One region of the Mycobacterium sp. Soil_C_30 genome, then DNA from elsewhere that is predicted to be linked to it. Evidence: predicted binding sites of a transcription regulator. Region 1 holds the regulator's gene; each other region holds the start of a gene.
What was found. Region 1 encodes LexA, which represses DNA repair genes until DNA is damaged. Its sites were predicted from a motif close to CGAACANNTGTTCG; they were not measured.
Positions count from the first base shown of each region.

Region 2: the regulator LexA is predicted to act here: its motif matches at 3,841-3,854, upstream of AC3A6P_RS23865 (HNH endonuclease signature motif containing protein).
Region 3: the regulator LexA is predicted to act here: its motif matches at 3,294-3,307, upstream of AC3A6P_RS09490 (error-prone DNA polymerase).

Region 1 is NZ_JBDGJH010000007.1:168,969-179,314, reverse strand. Features, by position in the region: gene sthA (Si-specific NAD(P)(+) transhydrogenase) at 1-587, shown strand, start outside; gene AC3A6P_RS15615 (proteasome assembly chaperone family protein) at 761-1,771, shown strand; gene AC3A6P_RS15610 (alpha/beta fold hydrolase) at 1,879-2,901, shown strand; gene AC3A6P_RS15605 (PhzF family phenazine biosynthesis protein) at 2,948-3,652, shown strand; gene nrdR (transcriptional regulator NrdR) at 3,705-4,169, opposite strand; gene AC3A6P_RS15595 (LysM peptidoglycan-binding domain-containing protein) at 4,330-4,812, opposite strand; gene lexA (transcriptional repressor LexA) at 5,137-5,847, shown strand; gene AC3A6P_RS15585 (LGFP repeat-containing protein) at 5,891-8,260, opposite strand; gene AC3A6P_RS15580 (acyl-CoA dehydrogenase family protein) at 8,454-9,617, opposite strand; gene AC3A6P_RS15575 (molybdopterin guanine dinucleotide-containing S/N-oxide reductase) at 9,733-10,346, shown strand, end outside.
Region 2 is NZ_JBDGJH010000014.1:136,541-146,886, reverse strand. Features, by position in the region: gene AC3A6P_RS23880 (MaoC/PaaZ C-terminal domain-containing protein) at 1-306, opposite strand, end outside; gene AC3A6P_RS23875 (IclR family transcriptional regulator) at 303-1,100, opposite strand; gene AC3A6P_RS23870 (thiolase family protein) at 1,235-2,380, shown strand; gene AC3A6P_RS23865 (HNH endonuclease signature motif containing protein) at 2,460-3,836, opposite strand; gene AC3A6P_RS23860 (TetR/AcrR family transcriptional regulator) at 4,003-4,584, shown strand; gene AC3A6P_RS23855 (DUF308 domain-containing protein) at 4,600-5,160, shown strand; gene AC3A6P_RS23850 (acyl-CoA dehydrogenase family protein) at 5,126-6,310, opposite strand; gene AC3A6P_RS23845 (acyl-CoA dehydrogenase family protein) at 6,312-7,352, opposite strand; gene AC3A6P_RS23840 (amidohydrolase family protein) at 7,352-8,182, opposite strand; gene AC3A6P_RS23835 (acyl-CoA synthetase) at 8,179-9,780, opposite strand; gene AC3A6P_RS23830 (amidohydrolase family protein) at 9,777-10,346, opposite strand, start outside.
Region 3 is NZ_JBDGJH010000004.1:259,763-270,108, reverse strand. Features, by position in the region: gene AC3A6P_RS09490 (error-prone DNA polymerase) at 1-3,244, opposite strand, end outside; gene AC3A6P_RS09485 (hypothetical protein) at 3,354-4,001, opposite strand; gene AC3A6P_RS09480 (Acg family FMN-binding oxidoreductase) at 4,124-5,152, shown strand; gene AC3A6P_RS09475 (enhanced intracellular survival protein Eis) at 5,143-6,336, opposite strand; gene AC3A6P_RS09470 (hypothetical protein) at 6,460-6,906, opposite strand; gene AC3A6P_RS09465 (APC family permease) at 7,061-8,605, opposite strand; gene AC3A6P_RS09460 (universal stress protein) at 8,602-9,489, opposite strand; gene AC3A6P_RS09455 (MaoC/PaaZ C-terminal domain-containing protein) at 9,553-10,346, opposite strand, start outside.

The sequences.
Region 1 (10,346 bases):
ATCACCTCGATCTGGCCAACGCCGGGCTGGAGGCCGACAACCGCGGCCGCATCTTCGTCGACGACAACTATCAGACCAAGGTCGACCACATCTACGCCGTAGGCGATGTCATCGGCTTCCCCGCCCTGGCCGCGACCTCGATGGACCAGGGCCGGCTGGCGGCCTACCACGCCTTCGGCGAACCCTGCCACGGTATGACCGAACTCCAGCCCATCGGCATCTACTCCATCCCCGAGGTGTCCTATGTCGGTGCCACCGAGATCGATCTGACCAAATCGGCGATCCCGTACGAAGTCGGCGTCTCCCGCTACCGGGAACTGGCTCGCGGCCAGATCGCCGGTGATTCCTACGGCATGCTCAAGCTGCTGGTGTCCACCGAGGATTTGCGCCTGCTCGGCGTCCACATCTTCGGCACCAACGCCACCGAGATGGTGCACATCGGCCAGGCCGTGATGGGTTGCGGCGGCACCGTCGAGTACCTGGTGGACGCGGTGTTCAACTACCCCACGTTCTCCGAGGCGTACAAGGTGGCGGCATTGGATGTGATGAACAAGCTGCGTGCCCTCAACCAGTTCCGCGCTCGCTGACCGGACCTGCGACTGCCGCCGCGGCGGTGGGTATCCCCCGGAATGCCCGGAACACCCTGCAACGTTGATTCATGGGTGGGTCCGCGACGCCGCAGGCAAGGCATTGAGGGAAACTAGAGGGACACGGTGCGCCAACGCGTGATGACGGCGCCGCGACGAGGAGGCGAGAGTAGATGGGTCACATCGACGACCCCGCAGAAGACTCGACCCCGCACGAGGATCGGCGCTACCAGCCCGAGCAGAGCGGGATGTACGAGCTCGAGTTCCCTGCGCCGCAGCTGTCGTCAGCTGACGGACGCGGACCCGTATTGGTGCACGCCCTGGAAGGCTTCTCAGATGCGGGGCATGCGATCAAGTTGGCCGCCGAGCACCTCCGGCAGTCGCTGGACACCGAGTTGGTGGCGTCCTTCGCCATCGATGAATTGCTCGACTACCGGTCGCGTCGCCCGCTGATGACGTTCAAGACCGATCACTTCACCCATTACGAAAACCCCGAGCTCAACCTGTACGCCCTGCACGACAGCGTGGGCACGCCGTTCCTGCTGCTGGCAGGGATGGAGCCGGATCTGAAGTGGGAACGTTTCATCACCGCTGTCCGCCTGTTGGCCGAGCGACTCGGGGTGCGCCGCACCATCGGGCTGGGCGCCATCCCGATGGCGGTGCCCCACACCCGGCCGGTGACGTTGACCGCACACGCCAACAACCGGGAACTCATCGCCGATCACACGCCGTGGGTCGGTGAGGTCCAGGTTCCGGGCAGCGTCTCCAACCTGCTCGAGTACCGCATGGCGCAACACGGTCACGAGGTCATGGGTTTCACCGTCCACGTGCCGCACTACTTGGCGCAGACCGATTACCCGGACGCGGCCAAAGCGCTGCTCGAACACGTGGCCGGTGCCAGTTCCCTGGAGATTCCGGTGGACGGCCTCGATGAAGCAGCGGCAGAGATCCGTATCAAGATCGACGAACAGGTCGAAGGCAGCCCGGAAGTGGCTCAGGTGGTGAGCGCCCTCGAGCGACAGTACGATGCATTCGTTGCCGCACAAGAGAACCGCTCCCTGCTGGCCAGGGATGAGGAACTCCCCAGCGGTGACGAACTCGGAGCGGAGTTTGAGCGATTCCTGGCCCAGCAAGCCGGCGACAACTTCCAGGATCCGTTCCGTGACGACAACGGAACCACTTGATCCGCCTCAGTTCCGCCGCTATGGGGCCCGACGAAGTTGGCGCATATGACATCCACCTCGGCAACGTCCCCTGGCTGCTGTAGCCCTCGTCGCCGGGTGCCGGGCGCATGAGTACCCGCAAGCCGAATCTGCGTTCGGTCCGCGAGCTGACGCCGACCCTGGATTTCCGCACCATTCACGGGTACCGGCGTGCGTTCCGCATCGCCGGGTCCGGTCCGGCGTTGCTGCTGATCCACGGCATCGGTGACAATTCCACCGCGTGGTCGACGGTGCAGTCCAAGCTGGCCCAGCGGTTCACCGTCATCGCACCGGATCTGCTCGGTCACGGTCAATCCGACAAGCCGCGCGCAGACTATTCGGTGGCCGCGTACGCCAACGGCATGCGCGACCTGCTCGGTGTGCTCGACATCGAGAAGGTCACCGTCGTCGGCCATTCGCTGGGCGGCGGCGTGGCCATGCAATTCGCATACCAGTTCCCGCAATTGGTCGACCGCCTCATACTCGTCGGCGCGGGCGGAGTGACCCGCGATGTCAACATCGCGCTGCGGATGGCGTCATTGCCCATGGGCGGGGAAGCGCTGGCGCTGCTGCGTCTTCCGTTGGTGTTGCCCGCGGTGCAGATGGCAGGCAAAGTTGCCGGCGGCGTGCTCGGCAGTACGGCGTTGGGACGCGAACTGCCCAATGTCCTTCGGATCCTGCGCGATCTTCCCGAACCCACCGCGTCCTCGGCTTTCACTCGCACACTGCGCGCTGTCGTCGACTGGCGCGGCCAGGTGGTCACCATGCTGGACCGCTGCTATTTGACCGAATCGGTTCCGGTTCAGCTCATTTGGGGCGACCGCGACGTGGTGATCCCGGTCAGTCACGCCCACATGGCGCATGCGGCGATGCCGGGTTCGCAACTGGAGATCTTCAAGGGGTCCGGACACTTCCCCTTCCACGACGACCCGGATCGCTTCGTCGAGGTGGTGGAGCGTTTCATCGATTCCACCGAACCCGCCGAGTACGACCAGACGGCATTGCGCCAACTGCTGCGCAGCGGCATCAGCGAGCGGGCGATGTCGGGCACCGTCGACACCAAGGTCGCGGTGCTCGATGCGATGGGCACCGACGAGCGCAGCGCGACCTGATTCACGGGATCGCCGAACGGCGCCAAACGGCAAGTAGAGTCGACCCATGGGTATCGATGTCACAGTGCTACGGGTGTTCACCGATTCGGCCGGCAAGTTCGGAAATCCCCTGGGTGTGGTCGACGCCACCGCCGTCGCGCCTCGAGACCGCCAACGGCTGGCCACGCAATTGGGTTACAGCGAAACTGTTTTCATTGACCTGCCGGCACCCGGGAGCAGTACGGCGCACGCCAGGATCTTCACTCCGGCAACCGAATTGCCGTTCGCAGGCCATCCCACCGTCGGCGCCTCGTGGTGGTTGAAGGACCAAGGCACACCGGTGCACACTCTGCAGGTTCCCGCGGGGATCGTCCAGGTCGGTTACGGCCTCGACGGTGACGATGAGCTGACATCGATCAGCGCCCGCGCGGAATGGGCACCGGAGTTCGCGATTCGCGAACTCCCCTCACTCGAGGAGCTGGCCGCCGCCGATCCCAGCGATTACTCCGACGACATTCAGCATTATCTGTGGACCTGGCTCGACCGCGACGCCGGTGCACTGCGCTCACGAATGTTTGCCGCCAATCTCGGAGTCCCTGAGGACGAGGCCACCGGCGCGGCGGCAGTGCGGATCACCGAGTACCTCAGTCGCGACCTGGCGATCACGCAAGGACAAGGGTCACAGATCCGCACGCGGTGGAGTCCGGACGGATGGGTTCATGTCGCCGGCCGGGTGGTCAGCGATGGCGTCACCAACGTCGAGTTGGCGTGACCGCCTGCGAGCCCGGAACCCTTCGACTACCTCGCAGCCTCGGACTCCTGTTTCAACTGGTGGCCGTCACCCGTCGGTGCTCGCGCAGCGCGCGGATCTCCTGTTCGAAGTCCTCGGCCGAAGAGAACGAGCGGTACACCGACGCGAATCGCAGATAGGCAACCTCGTCGAGCTCGCGAAGCGGTCCCAGAATCGCCAAGCCGACCTCATTGCTCGGCACCTCTGGTGAACCCGCCGCACGAATGGTGTCCTCCACCTGTTGGGCGAGATGGTGCAGTGCGTCCTCGTCTACTTGACGGCCTTGGCACGCCCGTCGCACGCCGCGCATCACCTTCTCGCGAGAGAACGGTTCGGTGACGCCGCTCCGCTTGACCACTGCGAGCACTGCGGTCTCGACCGTGGTGAACCGCCGGCCACATTCCGGGCATGACCGCCGACGTCGAATGGCTTGGCCTTCATCGGCTTCGCGGGAATCGACCACACGAGAATCCGGATGCCGGCAGAAAGGACAGTGCATCACCGCTCCTTCGCCGCACTGGACACGTGTTACTCCCGCTTCAGAGAGTACCTGCGCCGCGCCGAGCTGAGCCACCGCCATCGCTCTGGGCGCAGTCCTGCGCATTCCCATCGCCATCACGGTTGTGCACCACCTGGATTCGTCGTGGTCCGACACGGACTCAGCCCACGGGCGCGATGAGCGTCTGACCGGCCGTCAAGGCCACACTCTCGAGCTGGTTGAGCTCGCGAATCTGCTGCACCGTGTCGCCGATCGGCACGCCGGGAGCGACCCGGGCCGCGACGGTCTGCAGCGTTTCCCCGCTCTGCACCTGCACGACGGCCAGTTTGCTCGGAGTCGGGGCCGTGGCGCCCTGGATGGCCTCACCGAACTGGGCGACAGCGCCGAGCCACACGGTGATCAGCGCCGCCAGCAGCGCCAGCCCGACCGTGGTGACCGGCGTGATGCTCCGGCGACGACGATGCGGCGCCCGCGAGACCGGCACACCCGTACCGCGCCGGCGGACCGGCGCACCGGCCGGACGCACCTCCATCGGCCTGCGCCTCACCTGTCCGGCGTCGGTGCGCCGACGTACCGGCCGCGGCGCGCCGTCCACGGGACGCGGCTGCGCGTGGCGCGGAGGCAGAGTGTCGATGAGTGTCATGTCCGTTCCTTCCGACCCGAGAAAATGGTGTCCTGCAGAGATCCGGTACCGAGCCCGGTTGAGCTGTGCCATCGTTCGCTCCTGTGTTCGAATCTAGTCGATCACATGTTCGATAAGATAGTGCCAACCGAACATGTGATCGATTTGTAGCCGAACCATAGAACGACCCACCGACAAAAACTTCCGCCCCAGGGGTCACTCCAGCCCCACTTCGTGAAATCGGCCGCCGGGCACCAGGCCGCGCACAGCGACGGGCACCCGGTTCCGCGACACGCCTCGAACACATGTTTGATTCTGTCGGTCGCTGCGATTACATTCAGGGCCATGGGTGACAGCACTGGCACAGGTTCAGACGCGCAAGGCGGCACAGGTAGACCGCGTGACAACTCCCCCGATCCATCGCTGACCGAACGGCAGCGCACCATCCTCGAGGTGATCCGCGCCTCGGTGACCAGCAGGGGCTATCCGCCGAGCATCCGTGAGATCGGCGATGCCGTGGGCCTGACGTCCACCTCGTCGGTCGCCCACCAACTCCGCACTCTCGAGCGCAAGGGCTATCTGCGCCGTGACCCGAACCGGCCGCGAGCCGTCGATGTCCGGGGTGCCGACGACGCCGCGCCGGCAGTGCTCACCGACGTCGCGGGTTCGGACGCGTTGCCGGAACCCACCTTCGTCCCGGTGCTCGGCCGAATCGCTGCCGGCGGTCCGATCCTGGCCGAACAGGCCGTCGAGGACGTCTTCCCGCTACCCCGCGAACTCGTGGGCGAGGGATCGCTGTTCCTGCTCAAGGTGGTCGGCGAATCGATGATCGACGCGGCCATCTGCGACGGGGACTGGGTGGTGGTGCGGCAGCAGGCCGTGGCCGACAACGGCGATATCGTGGCCGCGATGATCGACGGCGAAGCCACGGTCAAGACCTTCAAGCGCACCAGCGGTCAGGTCTGGCTGATGCCGCACAATCCCGCGTTCGACCCGATCCCGGGCAACGACGCCGCGATCCTCGGCAAGGTTGTCACCGTCATCCGGAAGATCTGACCCGGACGGGGTGAGCTGACCCATCCCGCGGGGGCGGGTGAGCTCACTCCGCTTTGGTGAATCCGTTGGATTCGGCCAAATCCTCTGAGGCGAACCAGATTTCAGCGACCGTCACATCGTAGGAAGCAGAGCCGGGCGAGTGGTAGGTCCCCGTGCGCATACTTCCCTTGATGGGGTAACCCTCCGGCGCTTCATCGGGGTCATCCAGCGGAAGATGGATCGCCGGAGGCGCCGACGAGGCGGTCGGTGACGGGCCGTCTGTCGGCCGTTCGTCATCGGGTCGCTCGAAGGGCGACGGCGTGTACTCCGGCTGTGCGTACTCCGACGGCGTGTACTCCGGCTGTGCGTACTCCGGCCGTCCGTACTCGCTCGGCGTTTCGCCGGACAACGAAGCATCCGGTTGCCCATACCCGGGCTCGGCGTACGGAGACGGTGACAGGCCGCCGTCCCCATCCTCGAAGGTCGCGCCGACGGGCGCCGCGTAGCCCGGTTCATCGACATCAGACGACGGCGCGGCCGGTTCTTCCTGCGCCGGCGGCGGCGCCGCACCGTATACCGGGGCGAACAGGGAGCCGGGCCCCGGCACGTGAGCATCTTGGTCAGTCAGCCACGGTGGCCGGGACTCCTCCGCGCCCGCCGCGGCGTGGCGGCCGGACGGCTCCCCGGATTCCGTCTGTACCGGCGTGGGCGCGGTGTCAACGGCGTCGGGGTCCTGCTCCTCAACATCGGCGGTGAAGTCCTCGGCCTCGTGCGCACCGTGATGGGTGAACAGATCGGGGCCGGTAGCGGCAGCCGCCAACCCCGCGGTCGGTACGGCCGGCTCGCTCCACGGCTGGGCGCCGGGCTCACGTTTGGCCCACGGCGGCTGCGCGGCCAGGTAGTCGGTGTCGTCGGGCTCGGCATCGCCGAACTTCGACGGCCCACTGCTCTGTCCTGCGCCCGCGGATTCCCATCTGGCGTGTTCGTCCTCGTCGCGCCCCCCATGCGAGGCCTCATCGAAGACGTCGTGGTTCCCCGGCGCACCACCCGGACGGAAACCGCCGCCGGCGCCTGGGCCGGCGTTGCGGCGCTGTCGCATCACCGCGAACGCCGCCAACGAGGCCAGAAGCAGGATCGCCAGCGGGATGAGCACCCACAGGTACCAGCTCTTCGAACCCGATCCCTCGGTGCCGCTGTCATCACCCTGAGCCGCGGGCGCAGCGGCAGGCGCCGAGGTGGGGCTGGCCTGCTGGGGGAGATCGAGTCCAGCCAGCCGTTCGGCGAGCTCCGGCGGCTGCGTACTGAAGCTGTTGGTGCTGCTGTTGTACGTGACCTGCCCGCCGCTGAAGTTCTGCGTGATGGTGCCGTCGCCGGTCTGGTCGGCGATCGGGACGCCGAGATCACCGCCGCTACCGCCGAGCTCGTCCCACGCCGCCTTCATCGGCCCGCGCACGATCACGGCGCCGTGTTCGGCAGTCCACACGATCACCGGGTCACCCTCGGCGCCGAAGGTGCTGATCCGGCTGCCGGGCACGTCGCCGTCGGCCTCGTTGGCGGTCGGGAAACCGAGTTCGCCGGTAGGCCCACCCGCGGCCTCGTACTTCTCCAGAATGGTGCCGCTGACGACGTGCGCGCCCGTGTCCGGCGAGAAGAAGATCTTGCCGCCCGCGAAGTCCTGGCCGGTGCCGTCGCCGACGGGGTACGGGTCGCCTTGTTTGGCGCCGAGCTGGCCGCCAGCTCCGCCGGCCACCCGCCAGGCGAGGTCGATCGACGATGCGGCGTCGTCGGGCAGCGCCAGGTCCCCGAGCTGCCCGGCCAACTCGGGCGGCGTGGTGGTGAAGGTCTTGGCGGCGGTGTCGTAGGTCAGCTGCCCACCGCTGAACCGCTGCGAAATGGTCTCGCCGCTGTAGGTTTCGTCCTCCACCGGGACACCCAGCGGACCCGACGATCCGCCCACCCGGTCCCAGGCCGCGTTGATCACGCCGCGCACCAGCCACGCGCCCGTGGCAGGCGTCCAGAAGATGACCGCACCTTCGGGTGCGCTGAAGGTGACGTTACGGCTTTCCGGAGCCCGCCCGGGCCCCTCGTCGATGGTGGGGAATCCGAGGCCGCTGTCGGCCGGGCCGCCGAGGGAGCGGTACTTGTCGAGGATGGCGCCGAAGACCGACCGCGCGCCGGTCTCGGGCGAGAAGAACATGGCGCCGTTCACGAAGTCCTGGCCGAAGCCTGCGCCGGCCGGGTAGATGCCGCCGACCTTCGGGCCGAGCGGCGAGGTGTCGCCACCGGAGCCGGTCCACGCCTGATCGATCGCTACGGCGGCGTCGCCTTGCGGGTCGGCGTGAGCGACCGGAACGAATGGCGTTGCGAACGCAAATGCCGCGCACACCGCCAGAATTCCGACCGCCCATCGCAATGGGTTTCGCTGCGTCGTCATGCCCACTCCCCGCGGTTTACCGGCCTGCATACGCCGATCTCGTCGTCCGAAATTCGTCACCGTCAACTCTCGGACAATAGCCGAGCACGATATGGCCATATCGCCGTCATTTTGACGACAATACCCACCCGGTACCGAATTGACGTGCAGGCCCGACGCGTTTTGCGCGCAATATGTCGGGTATGGAACGCTGCTAGACCCCCAGGCTGCGGCCGACGATCTCTTTCATGATCTCGGTGGTGCCGCCATAGATGGTCTGCACGCGTGCATCGAGAAATGCGCGCGCGACGGTGTATTCGCGCATGTATCCATAACCACCGTGCAATTGCAAACACCGGTCGACCAGCCGCACCTGGGCTTCGGTGGTGTACCACTTGGCCATTGCCGCCTGGTCTGCGGTGAGCTTTTCGTCGAGATGCAGCCGCAGGAACTCGTCGACCATGATCCGCACAGCGGTGGCTTCGGTGGCGAGTTCGGCCAACACGAAGCGGCTGTTCTGGAAGCTGCCGATCGGCTTGCCGAAAGCCTTGCGTTCCTTGGTGTATTGAATGGTTTCCTCGAGAACGGCTTCCATGGCGGCGGCGGCCATGATGGCGATGTTGAGCCGTTCCTGCGGCAGGTTCTGCATGAGATAGATGAAGCCCATGCCCTCGTCGCCGAGCAGGTTCTCCGCGGGCACCTTGACATCGGTGAACGACAGCTCAGCGGTGTCCTGGGCGTCCAACCCGATCTTGTCGAGGTGGCGCCCGCGCTCGAAGCCCTCCATGCCGCGTTCGACCACCAGCAACGAGAAGCCCTGTGCGCCCTTGTCCGGGTCGGTCTGGGCGACGACGATCACCAGGTCGGCGTGGATTCCGTTGGTGATGAACGTCTTCGAGCCGTTGAGCACCCAGCTGCCGTCATCCTGCTTGACCGCGCGGGTCTTGATGCCCTGCAGGTCGCTGCCCGTGCCGGGTTCGGTCATGGCGATGGCGGTGATCAGCTCGCCGCTGCAGAAGCCCGGGAACCAACGCTGCTTCTGTTCGTCGGTGGCCAGCCGCAGCAGATAGGGCGCCACCACGTCGTTGTGCAGGCCGAAGCCGATACCGCTGTAGCGGCCGGCGGTGGTCTCCTCGGTGATCACGGTGTTGTAGCGGAAGTCGTCGATACCGCCGCCGCCGTACTCCTCGGGCACCGCCATGCCCAGGAAGCCCTGCTTACCGGCTTCGACCCACACGTTGCGGTCGACGATCTTGTTCTTTTCCCACTCCTCGTGGTGCGGTGCGACGTGGCGCTCGAGGAAGGTGCGGTAGGACTCGCGGAACAGTTCGTGTTCGGGCTCGAACAACGTGCGCTGGTACTTGACGGCACTACCCATGATGGACCTCCGGAGCCGGGTTCGGGGTTTGACAACACGTCTTGCCGACGACGATATACCAACCGGGTGGTTGGTCGGCAAATCCGTGCCGCGAGTTCCCCGTAAACTGCCCGCCATGGCATCTGCGCCGGCCAGCCTGACGCATTGGGGCGCCTTTCACGCCCAGGTCCGCGACGGCGACATCAGCTCGGTACAACCGCTGGCCACCGACGTGAACCCCTCGCCCCTACTGGGCAATCTGGCGGGTTCGCTGCGCCACCGCGCCCGGGTGGCCGAACCCGCGGTGCGCCGCGGGTGGCTCGAGAACGGACCCGGCCCGTCGGCGCAGCGCGGGGCCGACGAGTTCATCGTGGTGTCGTGGGACGAACTCACCGAACTGCTGGCCACCGAACTGCGTCGCGTGGTCGACACCTTCGGCAACGAGGCGATCTACGGCGGGTCCTACGGATGGGCCAGCGCGGGCCGCTTCCACCATGCACAGAGTCAGGTGCACCGCTTCTTGAAACTGCTCGGCGGCTACACCTTCTCCCGGCACTCGTACAGCCTGGGCGCCACCGGGGTGATCATGCCCCGCGTCGTCGGCACCCACGACGATCTCTTCAAACGCTCCACGCAGTGGGACGTGATCGCCGAGCACACGGATCTGCTGGTGTGCTTCGGGGGCATCGCCATGAAGAACACCGCCGTGAATCACGGTGGGACGACGGCACATCCGGCCCGGGACGCCCT
Region 2 (10,346 bases), on a different contig from region 1:
CTGCGCGGTGACGGAGGCACCTTCGAAGGCGGGTGCCAGGAGGTCGAACTGGTAACTGGTGGACACCCCGCCGGGCGCGACGAGTTCGGTGAGGGCGGTCTGGACGTAACCGGCGACGAGCATGCCGTGGGCGACGGGACGCTCGAACCGGGTGTTGGCGGCGTACTCGGCGTCTTCGTGGATCGGATTGTGGTCACCGCAGATCTGCGCGTACGCCCGGATGGTGCCGGCGTCGATGATCGCGGTGTGCTCAGCGCTGGCGCCGAGCTCCATATTGTGGAACGTCTTGACCGTCTCGATACTCACTGAGCCGACCGCTCTTCTGTTTCTTCGATCGGCTTGAACCTCCGCAGGAGTTCGGCGCTGATCGCTTCCGCGGTCTCACACACCAGGTCGGCGAACTTGCCACGGAGGTCTTCTTCGGAGAACCGGAAGATGGGGCCGCCGACGCACACCGAGGCCACCACATTGCCGGACGGGTCCAGCACCGGGGCCGCGATGGAGCGCACGCCGAGTTCGCGTTCCTCCAAGTTGAGGGCGTAGCCGTCGCGCCGGATCTCGTACATCGCCTCGTGCAGTTCCACCGCGGTCGTGATGGTGGACGGGGTGTAGCGCGCCAGCTCCAACTGGTCGATGATGCGCTCTCCGACACCGGGCGGCAGGAACGCCAGGATCACCTTGCCCTGGCTGGTCGCATGCAGGGGAATCTGCTGTCCCACCTCGCCATACATCTGCACGGAATGCGAGGAGGTCATCACCACGAGGTAGGTCAGCTGTAGCCCTTCCCGGACCGCGAGGAACACCGTCTCGGTGGACTTGTCCCGCAGCTGCGCCAGCAGCGGCCGGCCGATCTCCTCCAGCGTCGCGCGGTCCACGCGGTCTCCGACCAGCACCCGCATCTGCGGGCCCGGGACATACTTGCCCGCGTCGTTCTGAATCGCGAAGCCGCGATCGCACAGCACCCGCAGCAACCGGTGCGCGGTCGGGGCTGTCAGATTCGTGGCTTTTGCAACTTCGCCCGCGGTGGCGCCTGGATTGAGCGACACTTCCGTCAGGACGTCGAGGACCCGGTACGCACTCTGGGCTCCCGCGATTTCCATAATGTGGTCTCCATATCCATATTGTGGATGTGAGCTAGACCATAGGCCGGTGTCCTGGGTGCCGTCAAGCACTCCACAATGTGGAGGCATCGCTGCGCATTGGAACCGCCTACCGTAAGCGTTACAGTTGGCGCATGAATGACGTTGCGATCATCGGTGTCGGGCTGCATCCCTTTGGCCGCTTCGAGGGCAAATCCGCCATGCAGATGGGCGTGGACGCCATCCGCGCCGCTGTCGCCGACGCAGGCGTGTCCTGGAGCGATGTTCAGGCAGCCGCCGGAGGCAGCTGGACGGTGGCCAACCCGGATGCGATCGTCGGCATGGTGGGCCTCTCCGGCATTCCGTTCACCAATGTGTTCAACGCCTGCGCCACCGCCGCCAGCGCCGCCAAGGCATGCGCCGACGGAATCCGGTTGGGCGACTACGACATCGGTATTGCCATCGGCTTGGACAAACATCCGCGCGGTGCGTTCACCGAAGATCCCGCCCTGGTGGGGATGCCGTCCTGGTACGCCGAGAACGGGCAGTACCTCACCACGCAGTTCTTCGGCATGAAGGCCAACCGGTACCTGCACCAGCACAACATCTCGCAACGCACACTCGCCCGCGTGGCCGCGAAGAACTTCCGCAACGGCGCCCTGAATCCGAACGCGTTCCGCCGCAAGCCGATCAGCGAGGACGCCATCCTGGGTTCGGCGATGCTGAATTACCCGCTGACGCAGTACATGTTCTGCGCACCCGATGAGGGCGCGGCCGCCGTGGTGATGTGCAATGCGGCGATTGCGCATCGTTATACCGACAAGCCGGTGTACCTGCGTGCGGTGGAGGTGCGCACCCGTCGCTACGGTGCCTACGAGGTCAATACGACGTTCGCTCCGGTCGACGAGGACGTCTCGCCGACGGTGTATGCCGCCCGCGCCGCGTTCGAACGCGCCGGGATCGGCCCCGAGGATGTCGACGTGGTCCAGCTGCAGGACACCGACGCCGGCGCCGAGATCATCCACATGGCCGAGGCCGGCTTCTGCGCGGACGGCGATCAGGAGAAGCTGCTGGCCGACGGCGCCACCGAGATCGGCGGGGCCCTGCCCATCAACACCGATGGCGGACTCATTGCCAACGGCGAACCGATCGGCGCCTCCGGCTTACGCCAGATCCACGAGCTGGTGCGGCAATTGCGTGGCGAGGCCGGGGATCGTCAGGTACCCGGGTCACCCCGAGTCGGATTCGCCCAGTTGTACGGCGCGCCCGGTACCGCTGGCGCGACCATCCTGAGCACCTAGTCGCCCCCCCCCCATTCACGCGCGCACTTCAAGCCGGTGAACCACTCGGTCCGCCGGCTGTCCACGCCGCCCGCCTCACTCACGGATCGTCGGGGGCGAGGATCCGGTCGGGGTGGTGATAGACATTGACGCGGGTTTGGCCGCAGTCCAGTTCCGGGGGCGGAATCCACTCGGTGATGCCGTCCTCGGGTCGGTTTCGGGTGGTCCAGCCGGTGGTTTCCACCATCCGGTTGTCCGGCCCACACGCCAGGGTGAGGTCTTCGATGTTGGTCTGGCCGCCGTCTTTCCAGTCTTTGGTGGCGTGATGGACCTGGCAGCGGTATCCGCAGGCGGTGCATCCGGGCATGGTGCAGCCACCGTGTTGGGCCAGCAGCATGATCCGCTGCCCCCGGGAAGCGGTCCTGCGGGCCCGACCCAGGTGCAACGGCACCCCTTTGCCGTCGAACAACGCCAGGTAATGAAACGCGTGAGAAGCCATCCGGATGACCTCGGGCATCGGGATCAACGTCCCGTCGGCAGTCAGGCCGTGGCCCACCCCTTTCTCCAGGTCGGTCAGAGTCGCTTTGACGATGACGGTGACGGGCAGCCCGTTGTGCTGGCCGAGCTCACCGGAGGCCAACAACGCCCGACCCATCGCCAGCAACGCATCATGATTGCGTTGCCCTTGAGTGCGGGCATCAGTGCGGGCGCGCTCCGGATCCGGTTCCCCGTCCACCTGCGGGGCCTCATCGGCCGGGTTGCACATACCCGGGGCCGCCAGTTTCGCCTGCGCTGCGTGCAGGGTGGCCGCGCATTCCGGGGTCAGCCTGCCGTGCACCGGAACGTTACCGTCGGCGTCCTGCTTGCCGATAGAGAAGTACCGGCCGGCCTGACGATCGACATCGGAGAATTCGCCGTCTTGGTTGAGGAGGTATTTCAGTCGGTCGGCGACTTCGGTGAAGCCGTCGACATCCAGGGTCGAGGCGTGGCGGGCCAGGTCGGCTTCGGCGGCTTCACGGGCCGAGAAGTCCACCGATGCCGGGAGTTTCTTGAAGAACGCCTTGACCTTCGCCACATGCTCCGGACCGATCAGGCCGTGGGCCTGGGCGGCGGCGATGTTCGGCAACGCCGGCTCCAACGGTTCCCCGGTCAGCGCGGTCCGCGGACCCAAAAGTGAGGCCGACGTGAGGCGGCGGGCGGCCTCGGCCTCACTGATCCGCAACCGGGCGGCCAGCACCTTGTTGAAGCTGCTCGCCCCCCACTGTTTCGGCGCGCATTCCGACCTCAGCCGTTGATACACCTTGTGATCCAGGGCCGGCTGCGCCCAGGTGACGGTTTCGCGGCGCTGCATCAGCGCCAACAACTCCAGCGGAGTGAACGCATCGATCGACAACGAGTTCATCTGCGCGGTCAAGGCTTCGATCTGCGCCTGGGCAGCCAGCATCGCCTCCTTGTCGGCGATGGCGGATGAACTCATGCTTCGAACACTAGTTCGACGCACCGACAAAACGGCACGCCGTGTGACTACTGATACCGAAGCGACACAGGGGAATTGCGCCCGGTTCGAACCGGCGCATTCCCGATACCTCGGCGGCAGTGATCTCAATTCGACTCCCTACCTACTAGAAGGTAGGCTACGTTTCATGGCCGAACCCACCACCGCAGATGCCATCGTCCGCTGCGCGCAGACCTCGATCATCGCCGGCGGCTACCACGGCTTCAGTTTCGCGACCATCGCCGACGTCGTGGGTATTCGCAAGGCAAGCATCCACCACCACTTCCCCACCAAAGCCGACTTGGTACTGACCCTCGTTCGGCAGTACCGACGTGAGGCCGAGGAAGGCTTCGCCGCGATCGAACACAATGTCTCGGACCCGGCCGATCAGCTGCGCGCCTACACCGGCTACTGGGAATCCTGCATCGGCGAAGCAGAGAGCAGCTATTGCGTGTGCGCCCTCTTGGCCACACAGATTTCTGTTCTGCCCGAGGATATTTCGCTGGAACTCCGAGCCTATTTCCGCACCCTGTCCGGATGGCTGGAAGCAGTTCTGAACCGCGGCGCCGAGCAGGGCAGCTTCATACTCGCCAACGACGCCCACTCCGAAGCCGAGACCTTGATGGCTACCGTCCACGGCGCCATGCTGTCGGCCCGCGCCTACGGCGATCCGAACACTTTCGCAGCCATCACCCGGCCTGCGATCGACCGACTACTCACCCCCCGCTGAACCAAGGAGAAGAACATGGCAGATCAAACGAACAACCAGTGGCTCAAGACCTATTACCTTCTGCGCGGCACCGTTTCGGTGGTATGGGTGGGTGCGGCACTGCTCGTCATGGGACAGGCACCGGTCGTCGCGGGCGCGCTGTTGCTCGTCTATCCCGCCTGGGACGCCGCGGCCAATGTACTGGACGCCGTCAAGAACGGCGGGTTACGCCGCAATCCCACCCAGAGTTTCAACGCCGCAGTCAGTGTCATCACCACCGCCGCCGTGGCCGTCGCGCTCACCATGAGCATGAATGCGGTGCTCGCCGTCTTCGGTGTGTGGGCGGCGCTGTCCGGCCTGTTACAACTGGCGACCGCAGTGCGTCGATGGAAAAGCCATGGCGCACAATGGCTGATGATTCTCAGCGGCGCCCAGTCCGCGTTCGCGGGCACCATGTTCCTCGGCAAGGCTGCCGGACCCGATATGCCGAGCGTCGCCGATCTCGCCCCGTACGCCGCGTTCGGCGCGTTCTACTTCCTCGCATCGGGCGTGTGGCTGATCGTCACGGACGCGCGCCGACGCCGACTTTCGGCGTAGCACCGTAATTCGGCTTGCCCAGTCCCAGCACGTGCTGGGCGATCATGTTCCGGAACACCTCGAGGGTGCCACCGTAGATCCCCGCCAGCGGCGCGAACCGGTACACGTACTCAGCACTGCCTCCATCGGTGGCTCCCTCGGCACCCACCGGCAGCACCGAAACACCACCGAGCACGTCCATCAGATCCGGGGCGATGTCCCGCATCGTCTGTGCGATGGCCACCCGGCCGAAGATGCTCGGCGTGGACAGTGCTGCCTCCAACCGAGCAGCGCTGCGGCCCAGCCGATATGCCACTGATTCGTCGCCGATCATGGCGGCGGCCCGAGCGGCGGTAGCATCCACCGCCGAGGACATGAATCCCGCCTGGTGCATCATGATCGACACATCGGCCAGGCCGTCCTGCGCGGCGGCCACCGCACCGTGCTCGGCGTTGAGTGGCTCCCGCAACACGGTCCAGCCGCCGTTGGCGTCACCCAGCCGGTACTTGTCGTCGACGCGCACATCGCTGTAGTAGACGATGTTTGTGCGGTCACCGTCGACAGTCCGGACACCTTGGATCTCGATGCCGTCCGAGTCCAACGGCACCAGGAACATCGTCAGGCTCTTGTGCTTCGGCGCCGAAGGATCGGTGTTGGTGAGCAGAAAGACGTACTGGCAGTTGTGCGCGCCGGTGGTGAACATCTTGGAGCCGTTGATAATCCAACCATCACCGTCCCGCACCGCCCGGGTCTTGCAAGTGGCGATATCGGAACCCCCTTCGGGCTCGGTGTAGCCCAGACACATCCGGACCTCACCGGAGAACACCTTCGGGAGCACCTCCTGAACCAGTTCAGGCGAGCCGAAGGCCGCCACCGAACGCGCCACCATCGCCGTCGTCCCCCACGTCACCCACGGCACGTGGGCGCGACGCTTCTCCAGCTCCCAGATGCGACGACGGATCCGGGTGAAACCGCCGTCCGCTTCCGGTTTCCACTCACCCTCCAGGTAACCGGCGGCGCCCTGTGCGAGGTGCACGGCTTCGTGGAAGTTGTCGCCGGTCTCCCGGTCGTGCTGGATCACCTCGTCGGTGACATGGGCGCGCAAGAAGCTGCGGGCCCCGTCGAAGAAGGCCTGATCGTCCTCCGACAGCGCTACTCGGGTGAAATCCACGTCAGTTCCCGCTCTCCCGCGCCGCGACCAGCCTTCCGATGTGCTTGGCCGTGGCTCCCGGATCACCGGCGGCAAGCGGCCAGCCACGCGCCCGGACGAGATACGCCGACGACGCCGCCTCCGCCGACACACCGAGCCCACCCTGGATGTGCACCGCCATGGTGGCGGCTTTGGCGGCCTCTTCTGTCATGAAGACGAACGCCGACCCGGCCAGCTCCGGCCGCTCGTCGGGCTCGTTGTCCAGAAACCACGCGGCGCGCCGCGTCAGGTTGCGGCCACCCTGCACGGCTATCGCCATATTGGCCAAGGGATGCGAGATCGCCTGCAGCGTCGAGATCGGCACGCCCAGTGTGTATCTGGACTTGGCAAATTCCACGGCGATGGTCATGGTCTCCTCGACCAGGCCGGTCAACGCAGCAGCGGTCAGTAGCCGCCACTCATCGAGCGCACCTTGATATGCCAGCACCGCGTCGGACCCACTGGCCAGCACCTCAGTGGTGTCCGCGGCCGCCGGTTCCACCCAGGCCATCGGCAGCCGGCCCAGGTTGTCGACCTTGACCGGGCGGGTGGCAAAGCCCAGCCGGACGATGTCGTCGCCCTCACGTACCACGATCTGGTCGGCGATCGAGCCGGCCGAGATCAAACGCGGTCCTCCGGACGGTTCCAGCCGCAGGTCCAGCGCCACGATCTGCTGACCCGACACCACGTCATCGGTGGCAGCGCCCAGACGAGCCAGCAGCCGGGCCGCGCACACGTGGTCGATCCAGGGCACCGGCGCCAGCATGCGCCCCAGTTCTTCGGCCACCAGCGTCAGATCGACCAGCGTCGCCCCGTCACCGCCGGCGGACTCGGGAACAGCCATGGAGGTGGCCCCCATGGCGCACAGCCGTTCCCACAGACTCTTGTCGAAACCGGTGGCTTCCGCCGCCCGCACCACGTCGATCGAGCAGTGCGCCTTGAAGAACTGGCGGTAAGCCGCCTGCAGGTCCACGTGGTCGTCGTTGAGGCTGTAATCCTGCCGTCGCAGTTCGTAGCGGTCCATCACGGCTCCTGGTCTCCGAAGAAGAACGACTGTGCGTTGTCGAACAGGTAGTTGTCGAGCACCTCGGGCGGCAGGTCGAGCGCCCTGGCCTCCGGGACCACCCGGTGCTGGGTGAGCACCGGCCAGTCGGAGCCGAAGATCACCTTGTCGCGGCCACGCGTCCGCATGTAGTGCACAAGGCTCTCCGGCAGGCGTTTCGGCGACCACGCCGACGTCATCAGTCGCAGGTTCTGGTACTTGATCAGCAACCGGATGGCGACGTCCCACCACGGGTCGGCGCCGTGGATCATGCACAGTTTCAGCTCAGGGAACCGGACGCACACCCGGTCCAGATGAATCGGGTTCTGCACCTCACCGGGGATCGGTGGACCCGGAATCCCCGTGTTGACGCACAGCGGCAGACCCAGCTCAGCACACTTGGTGTACAGCGGGTAGTACACCGCATCGCTGGGCGGGTACTGCCCATCTCCCCAGAAGCTCGGGCCCACAACGGCATACACCACCGGGAGGTCCGCGACCACCGCGCTGAGATCGCGGAGCGCGGGAATGGGGCGCAGTAGGTTCACCCCACCCATGGCGAGGGCGAACCGGTCCGGCCGCGCCTCGACGAACTTACGCGCGGTGACCGAGGGCTTGACCAGGTTGTCCATCAGGATCGCCTTGGCGACACCCTGGGAGTCCATCTCGTCGAGCAGTTCGGTCAGGTCCACGGGTGCGAACATCGACCGCGGGCCCTTGAAATAGTCGTCGCGCACCTTCAGCATCCATCCCGGCTGCTGCTCCGTCTCCCCGAAGTGGACGTTGACCAGACAGTCGATGACCGGGTTCACAGCGGCTGCACCGCTCGTTGCACCGCTTGGGTTTTCGCCCACCGATAGTCAGCCTTTCCGTTGCCGAGCCGCCGGACCCGGTCGACGACGATGTACTCCTTCGGAGCCTTGAATTTCGCCAGTTGAGCGGCGCACAATTCCGCCAGGCCGTCGGCCGCGCCACCGCGCAACGCGACGAGCGCCACCACCTCTTCACCCCAACGCTCGCTGGGGCGCCCGACCACCAGGGCGTCCGCCACATCGGGGTGCGCGCGCAGCACTTCCTCGACCTCTTCGACGAAGACTTTCTCCCCGCCGGTGTTGATCACCAACGAGTCCCGGCCAAAGAGCCGCAGTGTGCCATCGGGTTCCACCGAGGCCCGATCCCCGGAGATCACCACCCGCCGCCCGTCCACTTCGGGAAACGTCTTCTGAGTGGCGACAGCATCGTCGAAGTAGCCCAACGGGATCCGGCCGTTGCGTGCCACCCAGCCCACCTCGGGCTCGCCTGGCGAGACGAATCTGGTGTAGTCCTCGGAGAGCACCAGACCACCGGGCCGCAGCTCGAAGGTGTCCTTCTGCTCACCGCGCCGGCTTCGACCGAAGCCCATGTTTCCGGTCTCCGACGAGCCGTAGCCGTTGATCAAGGTGATCTGGGGCAGGTGATCCAGCAGTGCCCGTTGATGTTCAGGGTTGGTGGCGGCACCGCCCGTGCCGATGGCGAACAACGACGAGAGATCATAGGAACGACGGCCGAGTTCCTCCAGCAGAGGCACCGCATACGCGTCGCCGACCATGGTCATCAATCCCACCCGGTGCCGTTCGGCGGTTTCTAGCACGGTGCGGGCGTCGAAACCGGTGCTGGTCTGGTACAGAATGGTCGGCTGCCCGCTGAGTACCGCGGAGAACGCCGTCCACAGCCCTGCCGCGTGCATCAACGGCGATACCGCGAACCACGGCGGCCCGGCGTGGCGCACCTTGTCGTGGATCTCGTCGACGGATTCGTGATCGGCGCCGTTCATCGACGACACGTAGATGTCGGACTGGCGCCACATCACCCCTTTGGGCCGCCCGGTGGTACCGCCGGTGCAGATCATCAGCAGGTCATCGGCACAACCTGGAGGTGGGGTCACCGAATCCCCCTGCGCCAGCGCATCGTCCAACATCACACTGCCGGGCAGTATGGGAGCGTCGTCGCCGTCGTCGACACAGATGAGCAGCCGCGCTGCGCCGGTCGGTACGACATCACGCAGGGACCGGTGATACATGATCGCCGTCGGCCGCACGTACGCCAGGAGTTCGGAGACTTCGCGCGGGGTGTAGTAGTGGTTGACGTTCACCGGCACGGTGCGGGCCTTGAGGCAGCCGAGCACGGCGTCGACGTAGAGATCGTTGTGCATCACCAGCGCCACCCGGTCCTGGCCGCACTCCCAGTTGCGCAACGAATCTCGCTCCTCGTGCGCGCCGAGCCCGTGGGCTGTCAGGAAACCGGCAAGCCGACGGGTCCGCTGCGCGGTCTGGGCGAAGGTACTCACCCGGTCACCACACACCGTCATGGTGCGGTCACCGATCACCTCGGCGATGGCGTCGACGACGCCGCCGATGGTCCACTCGCTCATGGCCGGCTGGACGCCGTGACGTCGGCACCGAGCAGCGTCAGTGCGTTGTCGCGCATCACCTTTCGGGTGTCTTCGGCGCTGAACTCCGGGAACTGGGGAATGTCTGCGGTGAACGTCATGGGGTCGGCGAGGCCCTCACCATGAGGCCAGTCCGAACCGAACAGGATCTTGTCCACACCGATGGTGTCGGCCAGCACCTTCACGTCGTCTTCGTAGTACGGCGCGATCCAGACGTTGGCGCGAAGCTGCTCCACCGGATCTTCCTTGAAGTGATACGGCGCGGTGTTGGCCGCCTTCTTCAACCGCTTGATCAGCCGGTAGACGAAGTACGAACCGTTCTCGATGCTCGCCACTTTCAGCGTCGGGTGCCGGGTGAACACCTGGTGCACGATCATCGAGGCCATGGTGTCGTGAATGGCTCGGTCATCGAGGAGGAGTTGATCAAGCGGGTCCTTCTTGCCGAAACCCTCGAAGGTGGCCTTGCCGCCCCACAGCGCGGCGATCGCCAGATAGCCGCTGTCGGACAGGTGGAAGCCGACCGGCACGCCGGCCTCGGCGAGCCGCGC
Region 3 (10,346 bases), on a different contig from region 1:
GGGACTTCGACCCGACCCGCATCGACAACTTCTCCATGCGGTCCGCCACCACCGTGACCGCGCCCGAGGCATTCTGGACGATGCCGCGCACCATCAGCGCCGGCGCCGTCTGCGCCAGTTTGCGATGTTTGCTCCACAACCCGACCGAGCACACCACGTTCACCATCCCGGTCTCGTCCTCGAGGTTCATGAACGTCACGCCCTGCGCGGTGGCGGGACGCTGGCGGTGCGTCACCGCCCCGGCCACCAGCACCCGGGTGCCGTCGCGTACCCCCAGCAACTCGGCAGCGGGGATCACCCCCATGGCATCGAGGTCGTCGCGCAGGAACTGGGTGGGATAACTGTCGGGTGAAACGCCGGTGGCCCAGACATCGGAGGCCGCCAGCTCCACATCACTCATGCCGGGCAGGGTGGGCACGTGCGACGACGAGCCCACCCCCGGCAACCGGTCCGGACGCTCCGCGGCCGCGGCCCCGGCCGCCCACAGCCCTTCGCGCCGGGTGATCCCGAAACAACCCAGTGCGCCCGCGGTGGCCAGCGCCTCTGTCTGTGGGACCGACAGCTGCACCCGGCCGGTGAGATCCAGCAGAGAAGCAAAGGGACCGTGGGCATCTCGGTTGTCGACGATGCGCTGCGCCAGATCGTCTCCGATGTTCCGGACCGCGCCCAGCCCCAGCCGTACCTCCAGACCCGCGTTCTCCAGCGTGGCGTGCGCCAGGCTGGCATTGACATCCGGGCCGTGCACCAGCACTCCGTGCCTGCGCGCGTCGGCCACCAGCGTCTGCGGTGAGTAGAAGCCCATGGGCTGAGCCCGTAGCAGGGCCGCACAGAACGCCGCCGGGTGGTGCAGCTTGAACCACGAGGAATAGAACACCAACGACGCGAACGACAGCGAATGACTCTCCGGGAAACCGAAATTGGCGAATGCCTCCAGTTTCTCGTAGATCCGGTCGGCCAACGGCCCGGTGATGCCGTGTTGCTCACGCAGACCGTCGTAGAACCGGCCACGCAGTCGCCGCATCTTCTCGGTGGACCGTTTGGAACCCATGGCCCGGCGCAGCTGGTCGGCCTCGGCGGCGGTGAAACCCGCGCAGTCGACCGCCAATTGCATCAACTGTTCCTGGAACAGCGGCACTCCCAGGGTTTTCCGCAGCGCCGGTTCCATCGACGGGTGATCGTAGACAACGGGTTCCACACCGTTGCGTCTGCTGATGTAGGGATGCACCGAGTTGCCCTGGATCGGCCCGGGCCGAATCAGCGCCACCTCCACCACCAGGTCGTAGAACACCCGCGGTTTCAGTCGCGGCAGGGTGGCCATCTGCGCCCGCGACTCCACCTGGAACACCCCCACCGAGTCGGCTTTCTGCAGCATCTCGTAGACGGCCGCCTCCGAGAGATCGAGCTTGGCCAGGTCCACCTCGAGGCCTTTGTGTTCGGCCACCAGGTCGATGGCGTAGTGCAGAGCCGAGAGCATTCCCAGGCCCAGCATGTCGAATTTCACCAAACCTATTGCCGCACAATCATCTTTGTCCCACTGCAGCACACTGCGGTTTTCCATCCGCGCCCATTCCACCGGGCATACATCGGCGATGGGCCGGTCGCAGATCACCATGCCGCCGGAGTGGATGCCCATGTGCCGAGGCAGGTTCTTGATCTGCATGGCGAGGTCGATCACCGGTTCGGGAACACCGGCAACGTGCTCGGATTCGGCCAGGTTTCCCCACTGGCCGATCTGCTTGCTCCATGCGTCCTGCTGGCCTTGGGAAAAGCCCAGCGCGCGGGCCATGTCGCGGACGGCGCTGCGGCCACGGTAGGTGATGACGTTGGCCACCTGTGCGGCGTAGTCACGGCCGTATTTGTTGTAGACGTACTGGATGGCCTCCTCCCGCAGGTCGGATTCGATGTCGATGTCGATATCGGGTGGCCCGTCCCGCGCGGGTGAGAGGAACCGCTCGAAGAGCAGGTCGTTGGCGATGGGATCGATGGCGGTGACACCCAACGCATAACAGACCGCGGAGTTGGCCGCCGAACCCCGGCCCTGGCACAGGATCTTGCTGTTGCGGCAGAACTGGGTGATGTCGTGCACCACCAGGAAGTAGCCCGGGAAGTTCAGTCTGGAGATGATGTCGAGTTCCCGCTCGATCTGTGCGTACGCCTGGGGTGCGGCATCGCGTGGCCCGTAGCGCCGCATGGCACCCGCCATGGTCAGCTCCCGCAGATAACTGTCTTCGGTATGGCCGTCCGGTACGTCGAAGGGCGGCAGTTGCGGAGCGATGAGCTGCAGACCGAAAGCGCACTGCTCCCCCAGTTCAGCTGCGGCGGTGATGATCTCGGGCCGCTGAGCGAACAGCCGGGCCATCTCGTCACCCGAGCGCAGGTGTGCGCCACCGAGCGGGGCGAGCCAACCTGCCCCTTCGTCGAGAGACTGCCGCGCCCGGATGGCGCCCATGGCCATGGCCAGCCGGCCACGGTCCGGTGCGGCGAAGTGCGCACCGGTGGTGGCGATCAGCCCCACCCCGAACCGCGGCGCCAACGCAGCCAGGACGGCATTGCGTTCGTCGTCGAGCGGGTGGCCGTGGTGGGTCAGCTCGATGCTCACCCGGTCCGCACCGAACCGGTCCACCAGGTCCGCGAGTGCGCCCGCCGCGGCCTCCGGGCCGCCGTCCGACAGCGCTTGCCGGACATGGCCTTTGCGGCATCCGGTGAGGATGTGCCAGTGCCCGCCGGCCGCCTCGGTCAGCGTGTCGTAGTCATACCGGGGTTTCCCCTTCTCGCCGCCGGCCAGGTGCGCAGTCGAGATCTGCCGCGACAACCGCCGGTAACCCTCCGGTCCACGCGCCAGCACCAACAGATGCGGACCCGGCGGATCCGGGACCTCGGTACGGGCACCGTTGCCCAGCGACAGCTCCGCGCCGAAGACCGTCTGCATGTCGAGTTCGCGCGCGGCTTCGGCAAATCGCACCACGCCGTAGAGACCGTCATGGTCGGTCAGCGCGATGGCACGCAGGTCCAGCCGCGCAGCCTCCTCGACAAGTTCTTCCGGGGTACTGGCCCCATCGAGGAAACTGTAGGCCGAATGGGTGTGCAATTCGGCATAGGGCATCCGGGACCGGACCCGCTGCTCTCCGGTGGGCTCGTACGCCTCCCGCTTGCGCGACCATGCCGGACTGTCCCCGCCGTCACCGGTGGGCTCTTTGAACGGCATGCCGGCGCGGCGCGGCTTGCTGTTGAGCACCCGCTCCATCTCGCCCCAGCTGGGCGGCCCGAGGAACTTGTCCACCGCAGCAGTCTATCGAACAATTGTTCGAGCGGCACCGTTCGAGGAACGCACCCCAACACCGGATTCACGATGCTCAGTCGGTGACGTCGCCCTCCGTTTCACCCCGAATCAGCGCAGGCTCGGGGCTCATCTCAACCTGCCCATCGCATCCTGGCCGAATGGTCTCGGCGTGGGCTTTGACAGTCGCCAGCGTCGCCCGCAGAACATGTCCGACGAACGGCCGGACCAGGTGCCAGTACAGCAGGAACCGGCGACGTACGGCCGCGTCGGTGGTGACGGTGCGGCACTCGTAGCTCAACAGCGTCCGGTGTCCGTACGGCCGCACCGAGAGATTGGCCGCGATCTTGCCCCACCCCGGCTCGGCGAAGCGGGTGAACTCGTCGACCGTCACCTGACGCCACTCGATCACCGGGGTCCAGAACCGGCCCACCGCACCGAACGCGATCTCGCGCTCGTCGCTGCCCAGTACCAGCCACCCTGGCAACCCGCCGTCCGCGATCACCAGCGACGTGGGCACCGGCGGCGCTGCGCCGACCAACCTCGCCGGCAGCCCGCGCAACCACATCGCCGCCAGCAGAATCGGGGTCCGCACCGTCAACAGGTCCAGCTCGCGAGCCACTTGAAGCACGCACCGCGGGTCGGCTTCCACCACACAGTGTTCGGTCAGCACCGCGTCGTAGCGGGGCATCACCGCTTCGATGATCATCCGGTCGGCGGTCATGTCCTCGAGTGTCGGGCTGCAACGCACGGCGCAACCAGTGCCCGAAGTCCTCGATGCCCGGGACTTTGTGGCCTTTCGGCGTCCCCTGCCCGCGACGGACAGTGGGAGCGGTGGTGGTGAAAATGAGTGACACAGTCAAGACCGATGACACAGTGGCCAACATCGACCTGATCAAGAAGGTCGTCGAGCTGGCCGGGCGCGCGCCGTCCCTGCACAACAGTCAGCCCTGGCAGTGGGTGATCGACGGCACGGGCCTGCAGCTCTGGCTCGATCGCAGCCGTATCGTCCGCCACACCGATCGTGGTGGGCGGGAAGCTCTGATCAGCTGCGGGGCGGCGCTGGATCATCTCCGGGTGGCCGCGGCCGCATCGGGATGGCAGACCTTCGTCGAACGATTCCCGAACCCGAACCGGCCCGAGCATCTGGCGACCATCGAGTTCTGGCCTGCCGAGTTCGTTTCGGCCGCCACCCGGTGCCGGGCCGACGCCATCCTGCGCCGCCACACCGACCGGCTGCCCTTGCGGGCGCCCGAGGGACTCAACGTCCTGGTGCCGGTTCTGCAGCACCTGATCGACGACGATTCCGCCCGTCTCGACGTGCTCCCCGCGGCGCTCTTACCCGAGTTGCTCGAAGCATCGGCCCTGACCGAGGCGACACGTCGATACGACGCCTCCTACCAGGCCGAGTTGGATTGGTGGACAGCGCCATTCGAACTCGACCAAGGCATTCCACCGGCACTGCTCAACAGTGTCGCCGACAACGACCGCGTGCCCGCCAACCGCAACTTCCCGGCCGCCGGACACCCGGCGACGCACCGCGGGGCGGACCAAGACCAGGCCGTGATACTGGTGCTGTCGACCCCCGACGACACCCCCGCCGATGCGGTGGCCTGCGGCGAGGCACTGTCCACGGTGCTACTGGAATGCACCGCCGCCGGGCTGGCCACATGCACGGTGTCCCACGTGACCGAAGTCGCCGCCGCCCGTGCGGTGGTCGCCGAACTGGTCAACCGTCACGGGGTACCGCAGGTGCTGATCCGGGTGGGCCGCGCCCCCGAGCTCGACGAGTACCTGCCGCAGGCCCCGCGCCGCGAACTTCACGACATCCTGCGGATGCGGCGTCCGGAAGTGGGCACGCCGGATCAGAAGTGAAAACCGAGCTCCGCGGGGACGTCGCTGCGGAACGCCTGGTCCATCTGAACCACTAGTGCACGGTCACCGCACCGGATCCGGTTGGCCGCCGCCAGGTCGAGCACGCTGTGCACACCGAAGTAGACACTGCCGAGCACATCGAGGTCGAGCCGCAGATCTGCCGGCGCATCCGAAGGTGCACACTTGGCCTCACCGTCGCGCACCTCGAGCATGAATCGTCCGCCGTCAGAACGGAACCGGTCGCCCACATCCAAGACCATGCTGACGTCGGCGAGGTACCGGCGCGCCTGTAGCGCAGCCGGGACATCCATGATCCGCAGCCACAGGGCGTCCTCCTGCCAGGTGGTCTTCACCTGCCGCGAGTCCACCAGCAGGTACGGCAGCGGGTCTGCCGGGAAGGTGTCGATGAGAACTTCCTCGATCAGGTCGAGACCGAGCAGCGTGCGCCACAACGCCGCGTGCGCCTGCGGGGTCACGGCGGTCACGGCCTCCACGTGGGCCACCATGGTGGCGCCGTGCTTGACCCGGTAGAGGGCCCATCCGTCGGGGTGCAGCAGTCCGAACCATGCTGTGCCGCCGTCGCGGTCGGATTCCCGGTCGGCCAGCAGGTCGTCCCACAGCGCGTCGGGGCAGGCCAGACCGCCCGGAGTGGCGCGCCGCCAGCGGTCGTAGATCTCGGCCAACTCGGCGCGGTGCTCGCCGGGGTGCACCAGCCGCACCTCACCGTCATCGAAGGCGTCGGCGTGGAACCGGGCGAACCGCCGCTGCACCGCGAAGCGCCGTTCTATGGTGGCCGGGCCGTATCCGAAACGCCCGTAGATGCCGCCTTCGCTGGCGGTCAGCGCGGCGATGGGATAACCGTCCGCCGCGACCCGGTGGTGCAGTTCGGCGTACATGTCTCGCAGCACCCCCCGCCTGCGGTGAGTGGGTGCCACGGCGACCGCGGACACCCCGGCGGTGGCCACGATGGCGCCGCCGGGCACCGTCAGCTCCATGTCGAGATAGCGCGCCATTCCGATGATGTCGTCACCGTCGGGAACAACGAGCGAGCCGTTGTCGGCCACCATCACCTTCCACGGCGGCTGACTCTCGGGGGTTGTGTAGGCGCCGAAACAGGTTGCGGCCAGCCGCGACATCGCCTGCTGGTCGTCGTCGGTCGCAGACCGTACTGACCACTGACTCACATGACCACAGTGCCATACGGCGCAAACGGATTAGGGAGCGCTGGTGCTTCACGGTGGTCCGACCGTGAAGCACCAGCACCGGTCTCGAACAGACCTCTTGCGCCTGAACTCGAAGCCCCCGAGCTAGCAGCTCCGGGCCAGCGCGCCGGTGACCGTGCCGTACGGCCCGAATTTCACCGACGCTCCGAGGACACACGTCTCGAAGTGGATGTTCTTGGTGAACCAACCGTATAACTCGCGAACGGGTTCGGGAAGCTGTGACACCAGAACCATCGGGTCGAGATGGAACAGAGTGGCGTACGGCGCCGGCGGCTCCGGGTTGGATTCGCCGATCCAGATCCATTTGTTCTGCAGCGGTGCGTTGTACGGCGTTTCCGACGGTCCTACCAGAGCGCCCGCGGTGTCATCGAGATACGCGGTGGCCAGGAACGCGGAGTTGCCGACCGCCTGTGCAGCTGCAGCCGTGATGTCCTCGTCCGCCTGGGCCAGCGCTGCCGGCGTGAGCACTGCTGCCGCCGTGAGCGCAACGGCAGCGGTACTGATTTTCACCCTGTCGGCGATACCTGTCATACATCCCCCTTTTCGTGTGGTTTTCGTGCGCGACAACCACAGTTGTCGCACGCGGCTTGACACGCGTCAACTTCGGGAGATCAAGATCACAACTCGCGTTTACCGCAGGTCACAGCGGTGTGTCCACCACATGACGAGAAACCGACAGCAGGGCTCAGAAACGGTCGGTGGGAACGGCCCTGTCCATCGTGGCTCCGGTGAAGAACTCCGGGCGGCGCGAGCGCATGACCAACATCAGTACCGCCCCCAGCAACAACAGACCGAAGCCGATGAAGAACACCAGGCCGATGCCACCGATGGACGCGCCGCTGGCGTTGTCCGGGTTCATGCTCTCCTTGACCGAGATGATGAACACGGCCGCCAGAATCAATCCACCCAGCAGCGGGAACAGGAACTTGAAAACGACGTTGTGCGCGCTGGCGAACAGTTCACCGCGGAAGTACCAGACACAGGCGAACGCGGTGATGCCGTAATACCAGCAGATCATGATGCCAAGGGCGGCAATGGTATCCAGCAGTATCGACTCCGACAGCAGGCTCACCAGGGTGTAGAAGACACCGGTCACCAGACCGGCGACCGCGGTGCTGAACGACGGTGTGAGGAACCGCGGGCTGATTTCGGCGAACTTCTTCGGGAACGCACCGTAGGCCCCCATCGCCAGCATGGCGCGCGCGGCAGGCAGGAACGTCGTCTGCAGGCTCGCGATCGAGGAGGCGAACACCGCCAGGTACAGCACCAGCCCTCCGGTGTCACCGAGCACCGGACGGGCCAGCGCTCCGAACACGTTGGCCGAGTTCTCCTCGTTGCCCAGTCCCAGGCCCTCCTCCCCGACGCCGGCATACATCATCACCGCGACGGCAACCAGCAGATAGGTGATGAGAATCGAGATCACACAGAGCAATCCGGCGCGCCCCGGCACCTTGGTGGGGTCCTTGGACTCCTCGCCGAGGGTCAGGCAGGTGTCCCATCCCCAGAACGCGAAGATCGAGCCGGTGACACCGATGACGAACGCGCCCATGGCCAGACCGGAGAAGGGGTTGAACCAGTCGAGGTCGAAACTCAGGCCCGCCGGCGCGTCCCCGCGGCCCACATGCGCGATCGCCACGACCGCGAAGGCCACCAGCACGATCATCTGGAACCCGACCAGCACGTACTGCACCTTCTCGCTGGTGGTGATACCACGGCTGGCGATGAAGGTGGCCACGCCCAGGAACGCGAGTGTGCTGACGATGTTGACGGCGGTGTTGTAGGCCAGGTCGGCGATCGACGGCTGATCCACCAGTTCGGCGATGAACAAGTAGAAGAACTCGACTGCGATGGCGGCCAGATTGGACAGCACGATGATGGTGGCGATCACCATGCCCCAGCCACACATCCAGCCGACGTAGGGACCGAATGCCTTGGTGGACCACGTGAATGACGCGCCGCAGTCCGGTGCCCGCGAATTCAGCTCGCGGTAGGCGTACGCGGTGAGGAACATCGGAATGAAACCGGCGATGAAGATGGCCGGCATCTTCAGCCCCACCGCGGCGACGATCAAGCCGATGCTCGCGGTCAGCGTGTAGCCGGGCGCCACCGACGAAATGCCGAGCACCGCACCGGAGAACGTACCGACCTTCCCGGCGGCCAGACCTTTGGCAACCAGACCCGCATCTGCTTCGGCGCGGTGCAACTGGTCTCCGGATGACGTTTCGGTCATGGCAGGTCCTCCTCACCGAATTGTTCCCGGGGTACGACGACCATGGGCACCTCGAGGACACGCAGCATCTTCGCCGCGGTGGAGCCGAGGAACAATCTGCGCGGCGCGCCGAGCCGGCTGGAACCCACCATGATCAGGTCGCCATCGCGCCAGTCGAGTTTGTTCACCGCGGACTCCACCGACGGGCCGTCCACAATGGTGGCTTCCACCGGGAATCCCTCGGGCAGTTCGTGTTTGGCCGTCTCCAGAGTTTGGCGGGCATGATCGAGGGCGCGTTGACGCACGGCCTCGTCGTCACCGCGCAGCGAACCGAACATCGGGTCCAGCGCCACCAGCGACACCAGCCGCAGCGGGGTACCCGCCGCGGCGCTGGCCCGCACCGCCGTCGACAACAACAGGTCGGCGCCCTGCAGTTGCCCCAGCGCGCAGGTGACCTCACGGACCCGTTCCACCTTGGAATGGCGGGTGCCCCGCGGCGCCAGAGCCAGAGGCACCGGCGCGGAATGCAGCAGCTCCCCGGTGACCGACCCGATGGAATATCGTCCGATCAGGCCGTCCCCGGCGGCCCCGACGACGATCGCCTCCGCACCCAACCGGGCCGACTCCTCGATCAGACCGGCCGCGAACGACTCGTTGGAGTTCACGTGTGTGGCTACCTCGATGTCCTCGGGCACCGACGCGGCGGCGGCATCGAGCCAGGATTGCGCATGATCGGCCAAAATCTCGTCGTACCCGCCGTCCGGCACCAGACCGGGGCGCATCCGGTCACGGGGCAGCACCAGGCACAGGTCCAGCGCCGCACCGAGGGTGCGGGCCAGCCGTACCCCGAGAGTCAATCCGTCATCGCCGCTGGGGGTGGCGAGGTAACCGACGATCAGCCGCATGCGGTTCATCCTGGCAGCCACGGCGGTTCGCAACGTGGGATCGCCCGAATTCGGCGGGCGCCGTCACGCAGTGAAGGTGGCGACCCCGTCTTCGAGCACCAGCCGCGATCCCGAACCGTCGGGGGCGGCCGCCTCCGTGGTGAACAGGGCCTGGCCGGGTTCGGTGCGCCAGATCGACGTGGTGAGCGTTTCCCCCGGGAACACCGGTGAGGTGAACCGTGCCGACATCCCGGTGATCCGCGAGGCGTCGCCGCCACCGAGATCGGCGACCAGGGCGCGGCCCGCGAAACCGTAGGTGCACAGCCCGTGCAGGATCGGTTTAGGGAAGCCGGCGAGGGTCTGCGCGAACCAGGGGTCGCTGTGCAAGGGGTTGCGGTCACCGGACAACCGGTAGATCAACGCCTGATCGTCACGCGTGGGCATCGCTGTACGCGAATCCGACTCCCGCTGCGGCAGTTCCGGAGCCGCGGGCCGCGTGCCGGGTTGCCCGCCGAATCCGCCGGCGCCGCGGATGACGAAGGTCGCCAGCGTCTCCACCACCACCTCGTCGGTGCTCGGGTCTGTTCCGCGCGCCCGCAGCATCACGATGGCGTTCTTGCCTTCACCTTTGTCCTGCAGGTCGGCCACTTCGGACTCCACCAGCAGTTTGCCCGCCGGCGGGAGCGGCCTGGCCAGCTGGATCTGCTGCGAGCCGTGCAGCAACATCCCGAAGTTGAACTCGCCGATCTTGCCGATGGCCGGGAAACCGATACAGGCGATCACCGCGTAGGTGGGCAACACCTGTTGGGTCACCTCGTGGCTGTTGTCGGTGGTGAAGGCGAGATCGGCGGTGCCGCAACCGACGCCGAGCGCGTAGA